Regions from separate parts of the Oceanimonas sp. CAM02 genome, predicted to be linked through region 2. Evidence: predicted binding sites of a transcription regulator. Region 2 holds the regulator's gene; the other holds the start of a gene.
The links. Region 2 encodes MetJ, which represses methionine synthesis genes. Its sites were predicted from a motif close to AGANNTCTAGANNTCT; they were not measured.
Positions count from the first base shown of each region.

Region 1 (11,991 bases), on a different contig from region 2:
TGGCGTTGGTGGCCACATCAATGGCACCCACCATCACCTTTTTGCCGCGAATAAGTTCAATCAGCTCCATGGGCACATGGGAGTTCTGGCATTCCAGTGACACTATGTCGATACTGGACTGCTGCAGCCGCGGGAACACTTCTTCATATTGCCGCCACTCGGAGCCCAGCGTTTTTTTCCAGTCGGTGTTGGCCTTAATACCGTAGCCGTAACAAATGTGCACGGCGGTCTCACACTTCAAACCTTCAATGGCACGCTCCAGGGCGGCAATGCCCCAGTCATTCACTTCATCAAAGAAGACGTTAAAGGCCGGCTCGTCAAACTGAATAATGTCCACGCCCGCCGCTTCCAGCTCTCTGGCTTCCTGGTTGAGAATTTTGGCAAATTCCCAGGCCAGTTTTTCCCGGCTTTTATAGTGACCATCATAGAGGGTATCGATCATGGTCATGGGGCCGGGCAGCGCCCATTTAATGGGTTTGTCGGTCTGCTGGCGCAGAAATTTGGCGTCTTCCACAAACACCGGTTTCTGACGGCTCACCGCACCCACCACAGACGGCACACTGGCGTCGTAGCGATCACGGATTTTAACGGTTCTGCGCTGTTCAAAATCCACCCCGTCGAGGTGTTCAATAAAGGTGGTGACAAAGTGCTGACGGGTCTGCTCGCCGTCGCTCACAATGTCGATGCCGGCGGTTTGCTGCTCCTGCAGCGATACCCGCAGCGCATCCTGCTTGCCGTCGATCAGCTCCTGCCCTTCCAGCTTCCAGGGTGACCAGAGAGTCTCGGGCTGGGCCAGCCAGGACGGTTTGGGCAGGCTGCCGGCGGTAGAAGTAGGTAATAATAACTGGGTCATCATAAATTCCGTTTCTGTTCTCGTTAATTATCAGGCCCTTTTATCAGGGCCTTGTTTTATTATCAGGCGTAGTTGGCAGACCACTGTTCCAGAATGTCCTGATAAGGCTTGATAAACACGTCTTCAGCAAATTTGCCCTGTTTTTTGGCCAGCTGGCTGCGCTCTTCTCTGTCATACACAATGTGAGTGACGGAGTGATCGACGTTTTGCAGATCCGGTTTATAGCACTTACCGGCGCTGGCATTGGCATTGTAAATTTCCGGCCGGTAGATTTTCTGGAATGACTCCATGGTACTGATGGTGCTGATCAGCTCCAGATTGGTGTAGTCATTGAGCAAATCGCCAAAGAAGAAAAAGGCCAGCGGAGCCACGCTGCCGGGCGGCATAAAGTAGCGCACCTTAAGGCCCATCTTCTTGAAATACTGCTCGGTGAGTGACGACTCGTTAGGCAGATATTCCACGCCCAGAATGGGGTGCTGGTTTTCAGTCTGATGATAGGTCTTGTTGTCTGACACACTCAGGCAGATCACCGGCAGCTTGGCAAAGTTCTGTTTGTAGGCGTCAGACTGCACAAAGCTTTTGAACAGCTTGCCGTGCAGATCGCCAAAGTTTTCCGGCACGCTGAAGCCGGCCTTGCCCTTGTTGTGCTCCAGCAGCAACACGCTGAAATCATAATCACGCACATAAGAAGAAAAGTTATTGCCCACTATGCCTTCAATGCGCTGCTTGGTCTTGTGGTCAACAATGTAGGTTTTCAGGATCTCTATGGTCGGAAAGCGTTCGGCATCGGTATTGATGTCGAGATCAACCGAGATAATTTCCAGCTCAACAGAGTAACGATTGGCGTTGGGATTGTCCCAGTTTGCCATGGCATTAAACCGGTTGTTGATCATGGTGAGGGCGTTGCGCAGGTTCTGCTGACGGCTCTCTCCCCGGGCCAGATTGGCAAAGTTGGTGGTAGCACGAGTGCTGTCTGCAGGTTGGTAGTTTTCGTCGAAGGCGATGCTGTTCACCGAAAATTTGAAATCGTTACTCATGATTTTTATCCCTTTGTCCCGCAATGAAGTTTGTATTCTGTGTGCAGCACCGGATGTCCAGACATCCAGAGCTAAGCGATGAGTTAAGTTATACAGACTCAATTACATGAACAAAAATGATTTAATTTCATCAATAAATGAAATTATTGCATGAGTTGCTCAGGCTATACCCTGAGCCTGAGTGATAAAGTCACTCAAATAGCTGATGTGCTCCTCACCCTTGCGCACGCCCAGAAAAATCTGCTTGTTAATGCCCTGCTCACCAAAACGCAGGCTTTTAATGGGCATTTTTTGGGCAAACTCGTCTACCAGCCAGCCCGGCAGCGCGCTGACGCCCCGGCCCGCTGCCACCATCTGCAGCATGATTTCTGTGGTTTCTATGGTTTTGTGCCTTTTTACCGTACATTTAGCCGGATTTAAAAACTGGCTGAAAATATCCAGCCGCTCGGGCTCTACCGGATAGGTAAACAGCACTTCGCCGGCCAGTTGCTCGGGCAACACCGCAGCCTGTGCGGCAAGCGGGTGGCTTGATGCCACCACCAGCCGGTGCTCATAATCAAATACGGGAATAAAGCTCAGGCTGGGTTTGTAGAGAGGATCGGGCGTGACCAGAATATCAATTTCAAAACTGTGCAGCGCACCCAGGCCACCAAACTGAAACTCCTGTTTAACGTCAATATCGACGTTGGGCCACTTTTCCAGATAGGGTTCAATCACTTTCAGCAGCCACTGGTAGCAAGGGTGGCACTCCATACCAATGCGCAGCGAGCCCATCTCGCCGGTGGCAATTTGCCGCAGCAAATGCTCTGTGTGTTTGAACTGGGGCAGCACGCGGTTGGCGAGCGTTAAAATTTGCTCGCCGGCATTGGTCAGGCGCAGGCTTCGGCCCTCTTTTTGCCACACCGGCGTTTTTAGCTGGCCTTCCAGCTTTTTTATGCTGTGACTGAGGGCCGACTGCGACAAGTTTAACGACTCAGCAGCCTGAGTCAGGGTGCCCTGCTCTTTAATGGCCGCCAGCACTTCAAGGTGAAAACGTTCCAGCATGTGCAAGCTCCGCGCAAAAGTCATGAATATAATTCATGACTTATCAAAAATATACGCGGCGAGGCAGCCGGAGCGAGATAAGCGTGGTGAACAACAAAAACAGCGCTGAGATCCACAGACAGGCCTGCAGGCCGGCACTGCCCTGCCCCGCCAGCTGAAACACAAAGCCCGACAGCAAGGTGCCAATAAGCCGGCCCATGGCGTTGGACATGTAATAAAACCCCACATCCAGCGATACGCCGTCACTGCTGGCATGGCTGACAATCAGGTAGCTGTGCAGAGACGAGTTCACCGCAAACACCACACCAAACAGCAACAGACCACCTATCAGTACCCAGGCCGGGCTCAGGCCGTTCATCAGGCCCAGCGCCATGGCGGCAGGCAGCAGTGTCAGTGCCGCTGCCCAGCATGTGGCACCGGTGCCGTCTGCCTGCTTGCCGGTAATGCGTGGCGCCAGCGACTGCACCAGCCCGTAGCCCATGACCCACAGCGCCAGAAAGCCGCCGGTCTGGCCGTGGCTCCAGCCAAGGGTCTGAGACAAAAACACCGGCAACGCCACCACAAACCAGACATCCCGGGCACCAAATAAAAACAGCCGCGCCGCCGAGAGAATATTGATGGCCGGGCTTTTGGAAAACAGATCCCGGAATTCCGGCTTGTGCTTCGCCTTGCCCAGCTCCTGCTTCAGCAATATCAGGCTGAGCAGCCATACCAGCGCCAGGGCAGCGGCCATGGCAGTAACGGCACCGGCAAAGCCCAGCCAGGCAAGCAGTGCACCGCCCAGAAAGAACCCTGCCCCTTTAAGGGCGTTTTTGGAGCCGGTGAGCACCGCCACCCATTTATAGAGACTGCCTTCTTCGGGCACTAGGGTCTTGATGGCACTTTTGGCGCTCATCTTGTTCAGATCCTTGGCAATACCCGACAGCGCCTGGGCCGCCATTACCCAGGGCACGGTAAGCGCCGGCATCAGCAACATGGCCAGCGCCAGTACCTGCAAGCCAAGGCCCAGGTTCATGGTGCGGTTCAGCCCAATGCGGGCACCCAGCCAGCCCCCTGCCAGGTTGGTGATCACCCCAAACAGCTCATAAAACAAAAACAACAGGGCAATGTTCAGCGGTGAATAACCCAGCTCATGAAAGTGCAGCACCACCAGCATGCGCAGGGCACCGTCGGTGAGGGTAAAGGCCCAGTAATTGCCGGTGACCACTAAATACTGGCGCACGGCAGGAGACAAGCCGGTCAGCATTTATGCACGCCCCACCTTCAGCGCCAGCTCGGCGGTACGGTTGGCATAGCCCCATTCGTTGTCGTACCAGGCATAGATTTTTACCTGAGTGCCGTTTACCACCATGGTGGACAGGGCATCAATAATGCTGGAGCGCGGATCGGTCTGATAATCCACCGACACCAGAGGCCGCTCTTCATAGCCCAGAATGCCGTTCAGCTCGCCCTCGGCGGCCGCTTTCAGCAGCGCATTTACCTCTTGCGACGTGGTTTCCCGGGCCACTTCAAACACACAGTCGGTGATGGAGGCGTTGCTGAGCGGCACGCGAATGGCATGGCCGTTCAGTTTGCCCTTGAGCTCGGGGAAAATATGGGTAATGGCGGTGGCCGATCCTGTGGTAGTGGGAATAAGGCTGGTGCCGCAGGCCCGCGCCCGGCGCAAGTCTTTATGGGGCGCATCGAGAATGGTCTGAGTATTGGTAATGCTGTGAATGGTAGTAATGGACCCATGCACTATGCCCAGTTGCTCATGCATCACCTTTACCACCGGTGCCAGGCAGTTGGTGGTGCAGGAGGCGGCGGTCACTATGGGATGTTTTTCGGCATCAAACAGGTGATCGTTCACGCCCATCACCACATTCAGCACGCCCTCTTCTTTTACCGGTGCCGTCACTACCACCCGTTTTACGCCCTGATCCAGATAGGCCTGCAGCACCGCCTTGCTCTTCATCTTGCCCGAGGCTTCAATCACCAGGTCGCAGCCGGACCAGTCGGTGTCGGCAATGGCCTTGTTGCCGCTTACCGCAATGTTCCGGCCGTTGATCTGCATGGTGTTGCCGTCGGCGGCGGCCTCATGGCACCAGCGCCCGTGCACCGAGTCAAAATTCAGCAGGTGCGCCAGAGTGGCTGCATCGCCGGCAGGGTCGTTAATATGCACTATTTCCACATCACTGTGCTCACACAGCACCCGCATGGTAAGCCGGCCCATGCGGCCAAATCCGTTAATACCTACTTTTATGGTCATCTTGTCATTCCTTGTGAAAGTAAAAACACCTTAAGCGTGAGAAAACCAGTGCTGAGTGCGGTTCACCAGTGCCACCAAAGACAGCATCACCGGCACTTCCACCAGCACGCCTACCACAGTGGCCAGCGCCGCCCCCGAGTGCAGGCCAAACAACGAAATGGCCACCGCTACCGCCAGCTCAAAAAAGTTGGAAGTGCCAATCATGCAGGCCGGTCCGGCCACATTGTGCGGCAGCCGCAGCCAGCGGGCCGCCCCGTAGGCAATGATGAAAATACCGTAGGTCTGAATAAGCAGCGGAATGGCGATCAGCACTATGGTCTGGGGTTGCTCAAGCAGGGTTGGTGCCTGAAAGCCAAACAACAACACCACTGTTCCCAGCAGCCCCAGCATGGACCAAGGCCTGAGCCGCTGCAGCCACTGTTCAAGACCGGTGCCATCCCCTTTGCGCTCCAGCCGGTGCCGGGTCCAGACACCGGCGAGCAGGGGCAGCAGCACATACAGCACCACCGACAACAGCAAGGTCTGCCAGGGCACCTGAATATCACTCACTCCCAGCAAAAACGCAGCAATGGGGGCAAACGCAAACACCATAATGATGTCGTTCACCGACACCTGTACCAGGGTGTAGTTCGGATCACCCTTGGTCAGCTGACTCCACACAAACACCATGGCGGTGCAGGGTGCCACCCCCAGCAGTATCATGCCGGCGATATATTCTCCGGCGGTGTTCGGATCCACCCAGCCGGCAAAAAATACGCGAAAAAACAGCCAGCCCAATGCCGCCATGGTAAAGGGCTTGATCAGCCAGTTAATCACCAGGGTCAGCATCAGCCCTTTGGGCTTTTTACCCACATTTTTAATGGCGCTGAAGTCTATCTGTACCATCATGGGGTAGATCATCACCCAGATCAGCACCGCCACCACCAGATTCACGTGGGCGAATTCAATGTCTGCAATGGCACCAAACAGGCCGGGCACCAGGCTGCCCAGCGCAACGCCGGCCACAATGCCAAGCCCTACCCAAAGTGACAGATAACGTTCAAAGATTCCCATGGCTGCCGCTCCTTAAATTGAACGCTGATCCACTCGTGCAGACAGTTGCTCGGCACTTTCTACCCGCTCGGAATAGCGGTTGGTCAGATAGTCACTGCAACCCCGGGTAAGCAGGGTGAATTTCACCAGCTCTTCCATCACATCCACAATGCGGTTGTAGTAGGCCGAGGGCTTCATTCGGTCATTGTCATCAAATTCCAGATAGGCCTTGGCCACCGATGACTGATTGGGAATGGTGATCATGCGCATCCAGCGCCCCAGAACCCGCATCTGGTTAACGGTATTAAAACTCTGGGAGCCGCCGCAGACCTGCATTACCGCCAGGGTTTTGCCCTGAGTGGGCCGCACCGCCCCCAGGCTCAGCGGAATCCAGTCTATCTGGGCCTTCATTACCGAGGTCATGGCACCATGACGCTCCGGCGAGCACCACACCATGCCCTCATTCCACTGCACCAGCTCGCGCAGCTCTTGTACCTTGGGGTGCTGCTCGTCTGCGCCGTCCGGCAAGGGCAAACCTTCAGGATTAAAAATACGAATCTCTGCTCCCATTTGCTGCAGCAGCCGGCCGGCTTCTTCGGTGACCAGACGGCTGAAAGAGCGTTGGCGTAACGATCCGTACAGCAGCAATATTCTGGGCGCATGCTGCTCGCCGGTCACTGCCAGCGCCTTGCTGTCGGGCAGCTGAAACTGCTCAGCGTCCAGGTTGGGTAAATGCTCAAAAGTGGGCTTCATTATGGTATTGCCTTGTTATTGTTTTGGTCGAGAGATGTGAATACCTTACATGCGAATAAATGCATATACAATAAATTACATATTCTTTTTACCATATATGTAAAACATGGACACCTGTTACTGGAATGCAATATGGTAACGTCAATGCAGAAGTGACCTTACTCGCTAATTCAACAGGAGAAATTGAGCATGACAACGCCCTACACGCCCCCTGCTGTCTGGACCTGGGATACCGCCAACGGCGGTGAATTTGCCAATATCAACCGCCCGGTGGCCGGCCCCACCCATGATAAAGCCCTGCCCGTGGGCCAGCATCCGCTGCAGCTGTATTCGCTCGCCACGCCCAACGGCGTCAAGGTCACCATTATGCTGGAAGAGCTGCTGGCGCTGGGCCACAGCGGTGCCGAATATGACGCCTGGCTGATCCGCATTGGCGAGGGCGATCAGTTTTCATCCGGCTTTGTGGCGGTGAACCCCAACTCCAAAATACCGGCGCTGCTGGATAACAGCACAGATAAACCGGTGCGGGTGTTTGAGTCCGGCTCCATTCTGCTGTATCTGGCAGAAAAGTTCGGCGCTCTGCTGCCCGAAGATCCAGCGCAAAAGACCGAGGTGATGAACTGGCTGTTCTGGCAGATGGGCTCGGCCCCCTACCTGGGTGGTGGTTTTGGCCACTTCTACGCCTATGCGCCGGAAAAACTGGAATACCCCATTAACCGCTTTGCCATGGAAGCCAAACGCCAGCTCGATGTGCTGGAGCGGCAGCTGGCCGACCGGCCCTATATTGCCGGCGACCACTACAGCATTGCCGACATTGCCATCTGGCCCTGGTATGGTGCCCTGGTGCTGGGCCGGCTGTACGATGCCGCCGAGTTTCTGTCGGTGTCCGATTACCCCAACGTGCTGCGCTGGGCCAGAGCCATTGATGCCCGCCCTGCGGTACAGCGCGGCCGACGGGTAAACCGCACCTGGGGCGATGAAAGCGAACAGCTGGAAGAGCGCCACAGTGCGGCAGATTTGGATTAGCCGATAAACTGGCGCTGATACACTTGATACACTAGCCTTTAACGCTCAACACTTGAAACAGTTGAGCGTGATGGCTTCCACCCACTTAATCTTTGCCGAGCAATGCCAGCAGCTGTTTGCCGAGCAGCTCGGCCATGGTCGTCGCTGGAAATCCGCCTGTGCCCGGGCATTGCAAATCAGCAGGGCCACCTTGTATCGCTACCTCAACGGAGACTCGGCGATACCCAGTGATATTCAGCAACGGCTGGAACAGCTCAGTGGCCCTTCCCCCTCAGTCATTAACACAGAGCAACTGGTGCGCATTTATGCCTCTGCTCTGGTTCAAATACAGAACTTAATAGACGAGCAGGGTTATCTGAATGCCCCCTACCCGCCATTGTTAATACGGGCATTCAGCCTTTCTGCAGCCCATAACATCGGCACAAACACCATACATTGGCCTACGGATCTGCAACAACTCATTACTCGGGCACAGCAGCCCCTGTACGAGTGGGTCAGCGATATGAGCTGGGATGAAGAACACACCTTTTTCAGCGCCTGTCTGCTGGAAGACTCAGGTATTTCCATTGCATGCCGCAGCCTGGCGGTAGAGGGGCATAACCCTGAGCAGGAGCTGGAAGAGAATCAGGGGTTTGCAGCGTTAATACGTCTGTGCAAAGCGCAAGCTGATGGTGAGCAGCTCTATCGCACCTGGCGACGCATACTGATTGAACACCCGCTTATTGATGCGGCAAGAGTGCTGATCACTCACCCGGATCTGGTTAACACAAACGAAGTGGCTCAGATGATCAACACGTTTTATCAGCCAGTACACGCTTCAATGTGCCTGCAGGGCAAGCTTCCTCTATGCAGTATCTCGGGTACCATTTTGTGCCTGAAAAACCATACCGGAGACACGCTCAGCTTTAGCACCGAATGCCGGGAACCAGAGGCCATTCGCCTTGCCGGCAGCGGCTGTCATGACTCAAAGCCCTACCACCCCGGCATGATGTATCTGCGTCGTCCGTTCAGAACCTTCTGGGCATTGCCGGGGCGAGCCGAGCTGGCGCTGGCACAAGGGCTGGAAAACATGGGCTGGCAGGTCACATTGTGGCCGGGTCTGGACAGAATGGATCTGCTGGCATGCTCCCCTCGCGGCCGCAAGATAGCGGTTGATGTAAAGGACTACTTTTCAGCACAGAAGCTGGCAGCCCGTTTTAATGGATTCAAGGAATATACCGGCACCCATGAGTGTTATCTGGTGATCCCTGACTATTTGCTGGAAACAGACAGTCGGTTTGAAGCACGGTTCAACGCTTTCAGATCAAGCTACGGCAAACAGCGGGTCACACTCAGCACTGTCTCCGGACTACTGGCCAGCCTGGAGGACACTTGATGAGAACTGATCTGCAGTTTATTGATGAGTACTGCAACGCACTGGCGCTCACCGAGCCCGCAGCTGCCAGACTTAATCAGCATCATTTACGTACCCTGGCCCTCACCGAGCTGTGTTTTGTGGTGCTGAGCGAGTACTTGCCAGAGCAGGATATTACCGCCGTACCCGCTCTGATGCTGGGCTACCCTTCGCTGGTTGCCGGTGCCACCGCTCACCCGGCACTGGCCAATGCGCTGTGTAACCTGCGTCATTTATGTGGCCGCTTCGGCTCGGTGGCGGTATGGTCCGATAACTGTCGCCACTACCGTGAACAGCCCGCCACACTGCGCAGCTTTGATATCACGGAGAACAAGCCCACACTTAAACAGTTTGCTCACCCCCGAGTGCTGACCTTGCTGCACCAGACCCTGGCAGGTGCCGTACCCTGGGTAATACGAGACATCAAACTGGCCTCTCCCGGCAGCGCCAGAGTCAAAGTAAATAATGGTAATACGGTATATTCCTATCAAATTCCGGTGACAAACATAACCGCGGGCTCTGTTCAGCAACACGCACTGTCTCCCCGCCATGAACGCCAACCTGTTCGCATTAAGTTAAGCGAGCTGATAGCCGCCGCCAAAGACATAGATAGCACCGAACGCCAGCCCGACTGGCCAGCCAGTTTGCCGCCACTTCGGCTCGAGCAACGTCTGCAGCAAACACTCAACCTTAAAAGCCTGTCGAATGATTTTTTTGATGGCGACACTATCACCCTTAACGGGAGCACACATCTGGTAGGTATGTTGTCATCAGGAAAGTCAACGCTGGTAATGGCGTTATTGTTTGCCCTGACCAAAGGGCAGCAGCCAAAGCGTATTGCCATGATAGTAAATGACACTATTCAGGGTGCCACGCTTTCCTCAAGGCTGAAACGGCACGGCATTCGCGCTACTGTATTATCCAGCCTGCGCCGGCGTGAAACGCACCTGGATGCTATTCACTGGCAGCAAGGCCAGCGACATACCGGCTGGGCCATATCCTCCCTGGGAGATCTTGCCTCCAGTTTCAGCGTGTCTTGCCCGCTGGACGGCATGCAGCCTGAGTCTCCCCCCGTGGTGCGCGGAGAACGCAGCCGCCGCTTTCCCGATTTTAGTGAAAAGCCTTGCCATAACCTGCGACAAACAACGCTTTCTGATCACGAAAAAATCTCTGCTGTCCAGTCACAGCAACAGGACGGTAAAGCACATTCCTGCCCGTTATGGGCCCAGTGTCCGGCACAATCGCAGCAGCGTGATGCGACAACCGCCCAGGTACTGATCATGACATCGGCAGCATTTGCATATATGAGCCCGGATAAATGGACCCGGGCAGAGCATCTGACCCTGCCGGAACTACTGCAATATGATATTGATTTGGTCATTGTGGATGAGGCAGATGCTGTGCAGGCGAACCTGGATAACGCCTTTGTGCCCAGCACCGCCATTATGGGCAGCGCCCCGGATGTGTATATTCCTGTTATCGGCATGCGAACTTCAGAAAAAATCAGGGAAAAAAGTGGCCTGCAGTATCGCAACGCCACTGCAACCCGCTGGCATAACAACTTTCACGTATTTTCCAGGTTAATCGGCACGCTTTATGCGCTATTGCAGCGCGAACGCGCCAGTCTGTGCAAAGTCTACCAGAACACTCCCTTTACCGCCGCCGGCCTTCTTTATGGCCTCTGGCGCGAGATTAACCCTGTCAAAAATACCGCCGGCCACCAACAGCAGGCCGAGCAGGACTTTCAGCAGATTATTCAGGTAGCATCAGCCATTTCTTCAGCACTGCCCATTAATACCAGCACCATGGCATCACGGCAGTCATCGTTTTTATTTACAGATACCGGCTATGAACAAGCCGCCCATGCATTGCAGGCCATTGCCAAAGATGTATTGCTGCACGATCACGTTGAAGATTTGACCACACAAATAGAGTCACTGCTAAATACCGAGCTGGCCGTGTTCTGCCTGCCCGACAGCCAGTCTGTGGTCACACGAAGAGAAAATGCGCTGCGCTTGTTACTGACTGTGATTGCCGAACTGGCACTGTCTTATTATAACTGGCTGATCAAGGCTCAGCCGGCGGTGGCCGAGGACTTTGGCCTGAACGACGAAGAGCTGTTTACCAAGGCCAATCATCTTATTCGGCATTATCGCAGCCTGTTGCCCACGAACCCGTCCGGTGCCATTTTTGGGCTGTTATACGACGAGCCCGGCCAAGATAAGCTCGACCGTCAGGGAGGACAACTCACCCTGATCAACCATCTGGGAGTAGGCAGATATCTGCTGACTCACTTGCATCAGTTGCTTGCGGCCGAAGGGCAAGTGGGCCCCAATGTGCTCATGCTGTCGGGCACCAGCTGGGCAGGTGGCAGCCATACCGATAATGCTTCTCCGGTGTTCGATGTACAGGTGCCGGTAAAGGGCATTTTGCTGCAGCCCAACGCTGAGCTGGACGCCATTGCACACTCCACCTTTGCGCTGGTTCATTTGCCCCGCCAAACTGGCGAACAGGTCAGGGTATCGGGCACCAGCCCCGAAAGACGCCGGGATAATCTGACCTTTATTGCTCATGGCCTGGCATCCAATGCCGATGGCATTACGCT
Region 1 is NZ_JAWJBK010000033.1:107,437-119,427, reverse strand. It holds gene R0I78_RS12610 (methionine synthase) at 1-853, opposite strand, end outside; gene R0I78_RS12605 (DUF1852 domain-containing protein) at 916-1,890, opposite strand; gene R0I78_RS12600 (LysR family transcriptional regulator) at 2,050-2,934, opposite strand; gene arsJ (organoarsenical effux MFS transporter ArsJ) at 2,978-4,180, opposite strand; gene R0I78_RS12590 (ArsJ-associated glyceraldehyde-3-phosphate dehydrogenase) at 4,181-5,182, opposite strand; gene arsB (ACR3 family arsenite efflux transporter) at 5,213-6,235, opposite strand; gene arsH (arsenical resistance protein ArsH) at 6,248-6,967, opposite strand; gene yghU (glutathione-dependent disulfide-bond oxidoreductase) at 7,157-7,993, shown strand; gene R0I78_RS12570 (hypothetical protein) at 8,064-9,368, shown strand; gene R0I78_RS12565 (hypothetical protein) at 9,368-11,991, shown strand, end outside.
Region 1: a site for MetJ is predicted at 1,942-1,957, ahead of R0I78_RS12605 (DUF1852 domain-containing protein). Genes of this name have one in related genera too.

Region 2 (11,991 bases):
GGGCATCCACCCGCTCCTGATAACGGTCGGAAATGGTCATTTCCACCAGCACGGTATCGTCCACTGCGGTCACAATGCGCGCACCCTGTTCCCGGCGCGGGCGGCGCTCGATGCGGGTGTGGCCGTCATCAGGGTGATAACTGCAGCGCAGCATCAGTTGCTGGCGGCTGGCCGCCACCGGACCGAGGGTGCGGCTGTGCAGCACAGGCGAGCCCAACCGGGCCAGCTCGGCAGCTTCTGCCAGCGCCAGCCGCTTAAGCAGATGAGCTTCGGGAATCCGTCGCGGATCGGCACTGAACACACCGGGCACATCACTCCAGATAGTGGTATGAGAGCTGTCGGCCAGCGCGCCCAGCAGAGTGGCGCTGAAGTCGGAGCCATTGCGCCCCAGCAACCGGGTGCGGCCCTCTTTATCGGCGGCAATAAAGCCCGTCACCACCTGCATTTGCTGCGGGTGCTCGGCCAGAATGTGTTCCAGCAGGCGGCGGGACTCGTCTTCTTCCACCTGCACCGGCGTACCCGATACCCGCAGAAAACGCCGGGCATCCAGACTGTGTGCAGTTACTCCCTGCTGCTGCAGCACTGTGGCCAGCAGGCGGGATGACCAGACCTCACCAAAGGCCTGAATATAGCCGCGCTGATAGTCATCCAGCCGGTCATGCTCAAGCACATAAGCAATGCTGACAATGTCTTCGCCAAGAGCCGCCAGCAAAGGGGCCGCCGCCTCGGCAGGCAGCGTGCTTGCTATCAGATGGCGCTGAAAGGCATGCAGGCCGGCCAGGGCTTCGGGCGCGGCGGTATCACCGCTGGCAAACAGATTGAGCAGCTCAATCAGCCGGTTGGTGGTTTTACCCGGTGCCGAGACCACTATCAGGGCGTCAGGCTGCTGCAGCTGATGAATAATGCCGGCTACCCGGTGAAAACAGGCGGCATCGGCCAGGCTGCTGCCGCCAAACTTGTGTACCGGTCGGTGTGCGCCGGGCTCGGGCTCAAGAATAGTCATTTACTTGCTGAGTACCTTAAATGCGTTTTCCAGATCCTTGATCAGATCGCTGCTATCCTCAATACCCACCGACACCCGCAGCAGCTGCTGGCTGATGCCCGCCTCAATCAGAGCTTCCGGGGTCATGGCAGCGTGGGTCATGGTGGCAGGATGGTTGATCAGGCTTTCTACGCCGCCCAGCGACTCGGCCAGGGAGAACAGCTGCAGCTCATGCAGGAATGCCTTCATGCCGGCTTCGTCTGCATCCAGCTCAAAACTGAGCATGGCACCAAAGCCTTTTTGCTGGCGGGCGGCGGCTTCATGGCCCGGATTGCCCGGCAGGCTGGGATGATACACCGCCTTCACTTTTGGCTGGCTTTGCAGAAATGCCACCAGCGCCTCGGCGTTCTCGCAGTGCTGACGCATACGCACTCCAAGGGTACGCAGGCCGCGCAGGGTCAGGTAGTTATCAAACGCTGAACCGGTCAGCCCCAGGCAGTTGGCCCACCAGCGCAGCTCTTCTGCCAGGCCGGCGTCGGCAGCCACCACGGCACCGCCAATGGCATCAGAGTGGCCATTAATGTATTTGGTGGTGGAGTGCAGCACCAGATCGGCACCCAGCTTGAGCGGCTGCTGCAACGCCGGTGACAAAAAGGTGTTGTCTACCACTGTGAGGGCACCCACTTCTTTGGCGGCGGCACACAGCGCCTGAATATCCACCACCCGCAGCAAGGGGTTGGAAGGTGTTTCAATCCACAGCATACGAGGCTTGCGCGCCATCACTTCAGCCATGGCGGCGGCATCGGTCTGATCCACATAGGCCAGTTCAAACAGTCCCTTGGCGGCCAGAGAGTTGAACAACCGCTGACTGCCGCCGTAGCTGTCGTGGGGCACCACCAGCAGATCTCCGGGTTTAAGCTGTGAGGTAACAATCAGATTAATGGCCCCCAGACCGCTGGCAGTCACGGCAGCACCGCCCCCTTCCTCCAGATGGGTCAGGGCGTCGATCAGGGTCTGGCGGGTGGGGTTACCGGAGCGGGCATAATCAAACTGACGCTTTTCATTAAAATCGGAAAAGGTGAAGGTGCTGGTCAGATAAATGGGCGGCACTACGGCGCCATGCTGCGTGTCGCTCTCAAGGCCGGTACGAACGGCGTGAGTCTGAGTCTTGTAATTTGGCATGTCCTTCTCCTTTGCACACGGCAGCCTGAAACACAATTCTGAGGAAGGCACAGTAACTCGAACAAAATAAGCCGTCAAGCCACCTAGACATCTATAAGGCTTTGCTGTTGGATTGCCAACACAAAATGCAGGGGTTACAATTCGCCGGAAAATCATTTCCGAACGCAGGTGCATAATGAAAACTGAATGGAACGGCGACTACATCAGCCCTTACGCCGAGCACGGCAAGAAAAGCGAGCAGGTCAAGAAAATCACCGTCTCCATCCCGCTGAAGGTGCTGAAAGTGCTGACCGATGAGCGTACCCGCCGCCAGGTCAACAACCTGCGTCATGCCACCAACAGCGAGCTGCTGTGTGAGGCCTTTCTGCATGCCTACACCGGCCAGCCCCTGCCTCAGGACGACGACCTGCGTAAAGATGTACCCGATCAGATCCCTGCTCAGGCACGGGAAATCATGACCGCCCTGGGTCTGGAAATTGAAGACTTCGGGCAGGACGACTAAGACACAGCCATAAGCGGTAAGCTGTCAGCAGCCAAGAGCAGTCTGAAGTCCCCGAGCTGTGCCTGCCTATTCACAGTCATTTGCAGGCACAGCTCAGGGTTCACTAACACCACCACTTACAGCTGACAGCTTATGGCTGACAGCTTTCAGTTCGCTTCAGGCTTTAATATCTCCTGCCAGGGCAGGCTTTCATCTCCGAGGGTAATAAAGTTCGGGTTAATCATGCTGTCGCGCTGGTTATAACTGAGCTTTTCCAGCCCCAGGTCCAGAATACGGCCGCCGGCTTCTTCCACTATGCATTGCGTAGCCCCTGTGTCCCACTCACCGGTGGGGCCGATGCGCATATACAAATCGGCTTTTCCTTCCGCCACCAGACAGGATTTGAGCGAACTGGAGCCCAGTGGCACCAGCCGGTAATCCAGCTTATCGGTCAGGCGGGAGCGCACCCACTCCACATTTTGCCGCCGGCTGATGGTAATACAAAGGCTGTTCACCTGTGTCCGGTAGTGGCGGGCATGAATCTGGCGTATTTCGCCGCCGGCTTCTTTAAAGGCACCCTGCCCCCGTACCGCGTAATACATCACATCATGCACAGGCCCGTACACCACCCCCAGTACCGGCCTGCCGTGCTCAACCAGAGCGATCATGGTAGAAAAATCACCACTGCCGGCAATAAACTCCTGTGTGCCGTCCAGCGGATCCACCAGCCAGTAACGGGGCCAGGCATTGCGCTCTGCCAGCGGAATATCTCCGCCCTCTTCCGACAGCACCGGAATATCCGCCAGCTCCCGCAGGGCACGGTTCAGATAATCATGAGCCGCCAGATCGGCACTAGTTACCGGACTGTCGTCGTCTTTATTTTCAGCGATGTAACGGCCACTGTTATACATAGACAGAATTAATCTGCCGGATTCTCGGGCTGCCGCCTTTACACCCGGTAGCAGGGCACAGGTATCCATGCTTATTCCTCTTTGTTAAGCCAGTCCTGTAACAAAAACAGACCACAGATGCTGCGGGCTTCCGAAAAGTCAGGCCGGGCCATCAGCTCACCCAGCCGTTCCAGAGGCCAGGGAACGACTTCCAGCGGCTCCGGCTCATCACCTTCACGCTGCTCGGGATACAAGTCCCGGGCCAGCACAATATCCATACGGCTGCCAAAATAGCCGGGGGCAAGACTTACCTGCTTGAGTGGTATCAGGGTGCGGGCACCGTAGCCCACTTCTTCCATCAGCTCCCGGTTGCCGGCTTCCAGAGCCGTTTCTCCGGGGTCGATCAGCCCTTTGGGAAAACCCAGTTCATAACTGTGCGTCCCGGCAGAGTACTCCCGAATCAGTAAAATGGTGTTGTCATCCAGCATGGGCACCAGCATAACGGCACCGCGTCCGCCGCCGCGCATTCTTTCATAAATGCGCTCAACGCCGTTACTGAAACGAAGGTGCACAGATTCAACCCGAAAAAGGCGGCTTTCTGCCACCAGCTCGGTATGCAAAATGGTTGGCTTCTGTTTGTCGTCGGTCATGGCCGGTCCCGTTTAAAATCGCCCTTGTATGAGGTTATCGCAACTGACCGCCAACGTCTGCCGCAGATTGATCACAAAATGTGAATTGGTCCTGTCTTGTATGCCAAAGGGGGTCATCTGATATAATTACATATTCGATTTTGACCGGGGCAACCACCATGAACGCAAAAACGGATATCGTGCGGCTGGACAAGTGGCTGTGGGCCGCGCGCTTTTACAAAACCCGCAGTCTGGCCCGAGACATGATCGATGGCGGCAAGGTGCACTACAACGGCCAGCGCACCAAGCCCGGCAAACAGGTGGAAACCGGTGCCACCATCCGGCTGCGTCAGGGCCACGATGAACGGGAAGTGATCGTACAGGCGTTGTCAGACAAGCGCGGCAAGGCAGAGCTGGCCCAGCAGCTGTACCGTGAAACCGAAGCCAGCCTGGCGCAACGAGAGCATAATGCCAGGGCACGCAAGCTCAACAGTCAGTTTGCCCCAAGCCCGGAGCGCAGGCCCGACAAAAAAGAAAGACGCACCCTGCTCAAAATCAAGCAGGGCCACTGAGCCCAGACAGGATCTATTTTGATGAACAAACCCGACCAACTTCATCGTTATCTGTTCGACCATTATCAGGTGCGCGGCGAGCTGGTGCAGCTGCAGCAAAGTTTTCAGCAGGTGCTTTCCGGCCAGGCCTATCCGGTGCCGGTGCAGCGGCTGCTGGGCGAGCTGCTGACCGCGACCAGCCTGCTGACCGCCACGCTCAAGTTTGAGGGCCATATCACAGTGCAGCTGCAGGGTGACGGCCCGGTCAGCCTGGCGGTAATTAACGGTAACCATCACCAGCAAATGCGCGGTGTGGCCCGCTGGCAGGGCACAGTGCCCGACAGTGAGCGGCTGGCCGATCTGGTGGGCACCGGCTATATCGCCATTACCATTACCCCGGAAAACGGCGAACGTTATCAGGGCATAGTCGAGCTGAACGAAAACTCACTGGCCGCCAGCCTGGAGAACTACTTTGCTCAGTCGGAGCAGCTGGCCACCCGCATCTGGCTGTTTACCGGCCTGCAGGGCGATCATCAGGCCGCTGCCGGCATGCTGCTGCAGTCGCTGCCCAGCGAAGCGGAAGGACAACAGCAGGATTTTGAACATCTGGAGGCACTGACCGGCACGGTAAAGGCAGAAGAGCTGCTGCAGCTGGACGCACAGGAAGTACTGTACCGGCTCTATCATCAGGAGGCAGTGCGCGTATTTGATCCGCAGCCGGTCAGTTTTCAGTGCACCTGCTCAAAAGAAAAGTGCGAGCAGGCCCTGCTGCAGGTAGGCCAGCATGAAGCCATGGAGCTGATTGAAGAAAAAGGCAAAATTGAAATGCACTGCGACTATTGCGGCCATCATTATCAGTTTGATGGCAGCGATGTGCAGACGCTGTTCAGCCAGACACTGCACTGAACAAAATAGCATCGAATTATTCGGGCCGGCCATTGCCGGCCCGTTTTATTTTTTAACGTTTGTCTTACGCTCTCTGCTCAAGTTACGCTATTTACTCATTAATAAACAAAATAATGGCACAGTATATTAACATCAACTCAGCATAATAAACTTAAATTTCACTTACATCCTCTTAATTCGTGTCGCAAAATTATAAATTTTGAACCAGATCCCCTATTTGACACTGAATTCTTGATAAACTCGCATTTCAAAAAATTCAAAATAACCAAGTAACCCCTCTGTACCAAATCCAGGAGTGAACAATGACGCCCAAGGCGCAACAACTCGGCTTATCCCGCTACGGTATCAATGACGTTACCGATGTACTGTATAACCCTTCCTACGAGCAACTGTTTGCAGAAGAAACCCGTGCCGACCTGGAAGGCTATGAAAAAGGCGTGGAAACCAGCCTGGGTGCCGTGGCCGTAGATACCGGCATTTTTACCGGTCGCTCCCCCAAGGACAAATACATTGTTCGCGACGACGTCACCCGTGACACCGTATGGTGGGCTGATCAGGGCAAGAACGACAACAAACCCATGACGCAGGAAACCTGGGAGCAGCTCAAGGGGCTGGTGACCACTCAGCTGTCCGGCAAGCGCCTGTTTGTTGTTGATACTTTCTGTGGTGCCAACGCCGATACCCGCCTGGCCGTGCGTTTTATTACTGAAGTGGCCTGGCAGGCGCACTTTGTAAAAAACATGTTCATTCGCCCGAGTGACGCAGAGCTGGAAAACTTCGAGCCTGACTTTGTGGTCATGAACGGTGCCAAATGCACTAACCCCAACTGGAAAGAGCAGGGTCTTAACAGCGAGAACTTTGTTGCCTTTAACCTGACCGAACGCGTGCAGCTGATTGGCGGCACCTGGTACGGCGGCGAAATGAAAAAAGGCATGTTCTCCATGATGAACTACCTGCTGCCGCTGAAAGGCATTGCCTCCATGCACTGCTCAGCCAACGTGGGCAAAGACGGCGATGTGGCCATCTTCTTTGGTCTGTCCGGCACCGGTAAAACCACCCTGTCTACCGATCCCAACCGTCAGCTGATTGGCGACGATGAGCACGGCTGGGACGACGACGGTGTGTTCAACTTTGAAGGTGGCTGCTATGCCAAGACCATCAAGCTGAGCAAGGAAAATGAGCCGGAAATCTACGCCGCCATTCGCCGCGATGCGCTGCTGGAAAACGTGACTGTCCGTGAAGATGGCACCGTTGACTTTGACGATGGTTCCAAGACCGAAAACACTCGTGTCTCTTATCCCATTTACCACATCGACAATATCGTCAAGCCGGTATCCAAGGCGGGTCATGCCAAGAAAGTGATTTTCCTGACTGCCGACGCCTTTGGCGTACTGCCGCCGGTAGCCAAACTGACCCGCAGCCAGGCTCAGTACCACTTCCTGTCGGGTTTCACCGCCAAACTGGCCGGTACCGAGCGTGGCATTACCGAGCCGACTCCTACTTTCTCCAGCTGTTTTGGTGCTGCTTTCCTGAGCCTGCATCCCACTCAGTATGCTGAAGTACTGGCCAAGCGTATGGACGCTGTCGGTGCTGAAGCCTATCTGGTGAATACCGGCTGGAACGGCACCGGCAAGCGGATTTCCATCAAGGCCACCCGCGCCATCATCAATGCCATTCTCGACGGCTCCATTGAAAACAGCGAGTTTGTTGAGCTGCCCTACTTCAATGTGGCTATTCCCACCAGCCTGGCCGGCGTGGAAGACGTGTCTATTCTGGATCCGCGCAACACCTATGCCGACCCGGCCGAATGGGACGCCAAGGCACAGGATCTGGCTCAGCGCTTTGTGAACAACTTCGAGAAGTTCACCGACACCGACGAAGGCAAAGCCCTGGTGGCCGCCGGCCCGCAGCTGTAAACCTGCGGCCACACAAGTAAGATAATAATGAGACCCCGGCACTTGCCGGGTTTTTTTATTACTGCAACGGCCTGTGCTGATTCCACTCCGCCAGCCATTCATCAATGGCTCCGGCCGGCATGGGATGAGAAATACCATAGCCCTGCACATAGTGGCAGCCCAGCTGCTGCAGCCGGGTGCCCAGCTCTGGGGCTTCCATCCCCTCGGCCACCACCAGCATTTGCAGTGCAGCAGCAAGCTGCACCACCCCTTCTACCATGCTGACATCGGTGGGATTGGTTAATAAGTCAGTAATAAAGCGTCTGTCTATCTTGATCACATCTACCGGTAAACGGTTCAGGCTGACCAGTGACGCATGCTCGGCACCAAAATTATCAAGAGAAATCGTCAGCCCCAAACGCCGGCAATGGTTCAGCACCGCAGACAGCGCCGGCAGATCATTGCGCACCGCCCCCTCCTGAAACTCAAGCTCAAGTCGCTGCGGCGGCACAGCGGCATACAGGTTCAGCAGGTGCTCCAGATTGCTGCAGAAATCCGGATGCAGCAGCTGTCCGGCACTGGCATTAAAGCTGGCCTGATAATCGCGGCCGGCCTGCTGCCATAATGTCATTTGCTCTAACAAGTGACGGATCACCCACTGGCCCAGTTCAAACTCCAGATCACTATCAAGCACGGCCGGTAAAAACTCTGCCGGTGTCAGCAGCCCTCGCGCAGGATGCTGCCAGCGCAGCAGCGCTTCAAGCCCGGTCATGGTGCGGCTGAACAAGTCAATTTTAGGCTGGTAATGCAGCAAAAATTCATTATTTCTCAGCGCTTGCAGCAGCTCGGCATAAAGCCGGTGCCGTTGCTGATCTTCCGAATGCAGCGCCGGCTCAAAAAACACATAACGGCCTTTGCCCTGACTTTTGGCTTCATACATGGCCTTGTCGGCATGACCCAGCAGGCTCTCTCCATTTTTGGCATCTTGTGGATACACTGCGATGCCAATGCTGGCAGACACCCGCACCTGATGTCCCTGCAAATTAAACGGATGATTAATGGCGGCCAGCATACGCTCAAGAATATCCGTACATTCCAGTGCACGCTGCAGGCCGGTGATCATCAGCGCAAACTCATCGCCACCGAGCCGGGCCACAGCATCACAGCTGCGCACCAGCAACGCCATGCGCTCTGCAACTTCAATTAATAGCTTGTCACCAGCGGCATGACCCAGGGTGTCATTGACCTGCTTAAAACCATCCAGATCCAGATAGCATACCGCCACCATGGTGCTGTTACGCTGGGCCTCCGCCATGGCCCGATCCAGCAGCTCACTGAATAACTGGCGATTGGGAATTCTGGTTAACGAATCGTACAGCGCCTGCTGACGCAACTCCGCCTCGTGTTGCTTGATATGGCTGATATCGGTAAGCAGAAACACATGGTTCTGCACCACATCATGTGCATCTCTGACCACAGACACAGACAGTAGCAGGTTGCGCTCTGTGCCATCCCGGTGCCGAATCACACACTCTCCCTGCCAGTGCTCCGGATCATTTGCACCCGCCGGCACCGGCGGGCCCTTTCCTTCCTGATGCTCAAACAAGGTAGAAACCTGACCGATTACCTGCTCCGGTGTGTAGCCGGTAATACGAGTAAAAGAAGGGTTTACTTTTATTACCCGGTTGTTGGCATCCGTGAGCATAATGCCATCGTAACTGGCTTCAAAAACGCTGGCTGCGAGTTGCTGCTGCACTTCAAAGGCGCGCTGCTCGGTAATGTCGTGACCCACACAGATCATATCGCCGTTGGGCAACATAATGTTGGCCCAGAGTGTGGTCAGCCGCTCTCCCTGGCGGTTTACCGGGTGCCATTCTCTGAACTCGGAGCCATGTACTTCTCTGAAGGTATGCAACAGCTGCTGCTGCTCTTCAGGATCAGGATAAAACAGAGTAATGGGTGCCTCATGCTGCTCCAGCTCTGCAAAGCGCCAGCCAAAGACCCGTTCACATTCATGATTCCACAGAATACAGCGGCCCTGTGCATTAAAACCGTTGATCAAAATGGGCGCATGCAGGAACAGCCCTTTCAGCCGGTTAAGCAGGCGCCCGGATGCCAGGTTCAGATCATGTTGCCTGGTTTCCAGCTCCTGCTCCTGCCACAACAGAGCACCATGCTCCGCCAGCAGAGCAAGCTGGTTTTGTGCCAGCGCATTCAGCTCTGACACCGGCTCATCAAATTCCAGCAGCAATAACCCCTGAACCTGCTTGCGACTCAGAGGCACTGCCGAGTAAAGTCTGGTGATACTCTCGGGCAGCTGACTTGCACTCAGCGGGGTATAAAAAACCCCTTGTTGCCAGGCTGCAAGGTAATGCTGATCCTGCCAGCCTCTGAAGCCATCACCCATCACATCCGCAACTGCACTTCCGCCGTGCAGAAAAAAGACAAAGCAGGCCCGGCTGGCCCCCGCACTGTCAGCCGCACTTTTACACAAGTGAAGCCAGATATCAGTGTTGTGCGCATCGGCTGCCTTGCCGAAGATAGCTTCCTTTTTATTCTGCGCTCGCATGTAATGGCTGTCCTGATCGTTTTCGGCATTCGCTAACGTTCAAGCATAGAGCATGTGCTCAGAATACGCGCGACTCAGGCCGCTGCCACAGCTCAGCAGCCACCTCAAAAAACCCTTTGGCGAGCAGACTGGTCCGGCCATCACTGCCCATCACCAATGCGCCAAGCCGCGACATGGCAGGCAGCGCGAGAGGCCGGCATTGCACCCCAGGCAGCTCACTGAACAGCACGCTGCCCGCTGGCACCAAAGCGCAGCCCAGCCCCGCATGCACCCAGCGCATCAGCCGGTATACCGAATTGGAGGTCAGCACCGGCTGCAGCGGCACCCCTGCCTGCCCGAACCGGGTATCCAGATAATGGCGAAAGTACATACCGGTTTTGGGCAAGCACAACGGCAGCCCTGTCAGACTGCGGGGCGTGAGCTGGCTCGGCAGCCGTTCACCCCAGCCTGCGCCATAAGCCAGCACCACACCCTGCTCGGGCAGAGCCAGGCTACGAAAACGGCTCAGCACCTCGGGCTCAAAGAAACCACCGCCAATATCCAGGGTATTTTGCTCCAGACCGGCCAGTATGTCGTCGGCGGTCATATCATTCATTTCAAAGCTGACACCTTGATGCTGCTGCCGCATTCGCGCCAGCACCGGGCTCAAGTCCATGCAGCTCAGCGGCACCAGCCCCAGACGCACCGTGCCCGTAAGCCGCCCCTTCATGGCGTTAACTTCCAGCCGCAGGTTCTGATACTGACCCAATAACACGCGCGCCCGGGCCAGTACCATCTCCCCTTCGGGCGTAAAACCTTCAAACTGTTTGCCACGGCGCACCAGTGCCACACCCAGATCCTGCTCCAGCTGGCGCAACCGCATCGACAGGGTTGGCTGAGTGACACAGCAGGCCTGAGCGGCCCGGCCAAAGTGCCGGTGCTCCGCCAGCGCACATAAATAATGCAATTGTTTAATGTCCATCAGACCACGCCTTTCATCACAATTTAAAATTGAAAAGTCTATCTGTAATCAATTTTTTCTATTGCAGTATCAGGCCTTTCAATTAGAAAGACAAAAGCCCGCTCCCTACACTGAGAAACATATTCGTTATTCGGACAGCCGTGATGAGTAAAAAGATCAAACCTTATCAGGGAGCAGCCGGTGGCTGGGGTGCCCTGGCTTCAACTACCCGCTTTGTACTGGGCAGTAAAAAGCCCGCTGCCAACATTCGCAACCTGCTGCGGGCTAATCAGGTGAAGGGCTTTGACTGCCCGGGCTGCGCCTGGGGCGACGAGCAGGGCAAGCATTTTTCCTTTTGTGAAAACGGGGCCAAGGCCATCAGCTGGGAGGCCACCCGCCACCAAGTCACGCCGGCGTTTTTTCGGCAGCATTCGGTAAGCCAGTTGCGCCAGCACAGCGACTATTTTCTGGAATATCAGGGCCGCATTGAGCAGCCCATGTATCTGAACCGGGAAACCGACCACTATGAGCCCATTTCCTGGAACAACGCCTTTGCCCTGATCAGCCGGCACCTGAGCCGGCTGGAGCACCCGGATCAGCTGGAGCTGTATACATCCGGCCGCGCCAGCAACGAAGCAGCCTATCTCTATCAGCTGTTTGGCCGCAGTGTTGGCACCAATAACTTTCCCGACTGCTCCAACCTGTGCCATGAGGCCAGCGGTGTGGCGCTGAGCCGCGCCATTGGCGTGGGCAAGGGCACCGTCACTCTGCAGGACTTTGACCGGGCCGATGCCATTTTTGTGTTTGGCCAGAACCCGGGCACCAATCATCCGCGCATGCTGCACAGCCTGCGTAATGCCTCCCGCCGGGGAGCTGCCATTGTCAGTGTGAACAACCTGAAAGAACGGGGTCTGGAGCGCTTTGCCGATCCGCAAAGCCCGGCAGAAATGCTCACCACTAAAGATT
Region 2 is NZ_JAWJBK010000024.1:22,389-34,379, forward strand. It holds gene metL (bifunctional aspartate kinase/homoserine dehydrogenase II) at 1-1,003, opposite strand, end outside; gene metB (cystathionine gamma-synthase) at 1,004-2,164, opposite strand; gene metJ (met regulon transcriptional regulator MetJ) at 2,340-2,666, shown strand; gene cysQ (3'(2'),5'-bisphosphate nucleotidase CysQ) at 2,813-3,625, opposite strand; gene nudE (ADP compounds hydrolase NudE) at 3,628-4,185, opposite strand; gene hslR (ribosome-associated heat shock protein Hsp15) at 4,344-4,736, shown strand; gene hslO (Hsp33 family molecular chaperone HslO) at 4,758-5,621, shown strand; gene pckA (phosphoenolpyruvate carboxykinase (ATP)) at 5,924-7,537, shown strand; gene R0I78_RS07505 (putative bifunctional diguanylate cyclase/phosphodiesterase) at 7,596-9,800, opposite strand; gene R0I78_RS07510 (hypothetical protein) at 9,888-10,121, shown strand; gene R0I78_RS07515 (LysR family transcriptional regulator) at 10,144-11,046, opposite strand; gene R0I78_RS07520 (FdhF/YdeP family oxidoreductase) at 11,190-11,991, shown strand, end outside.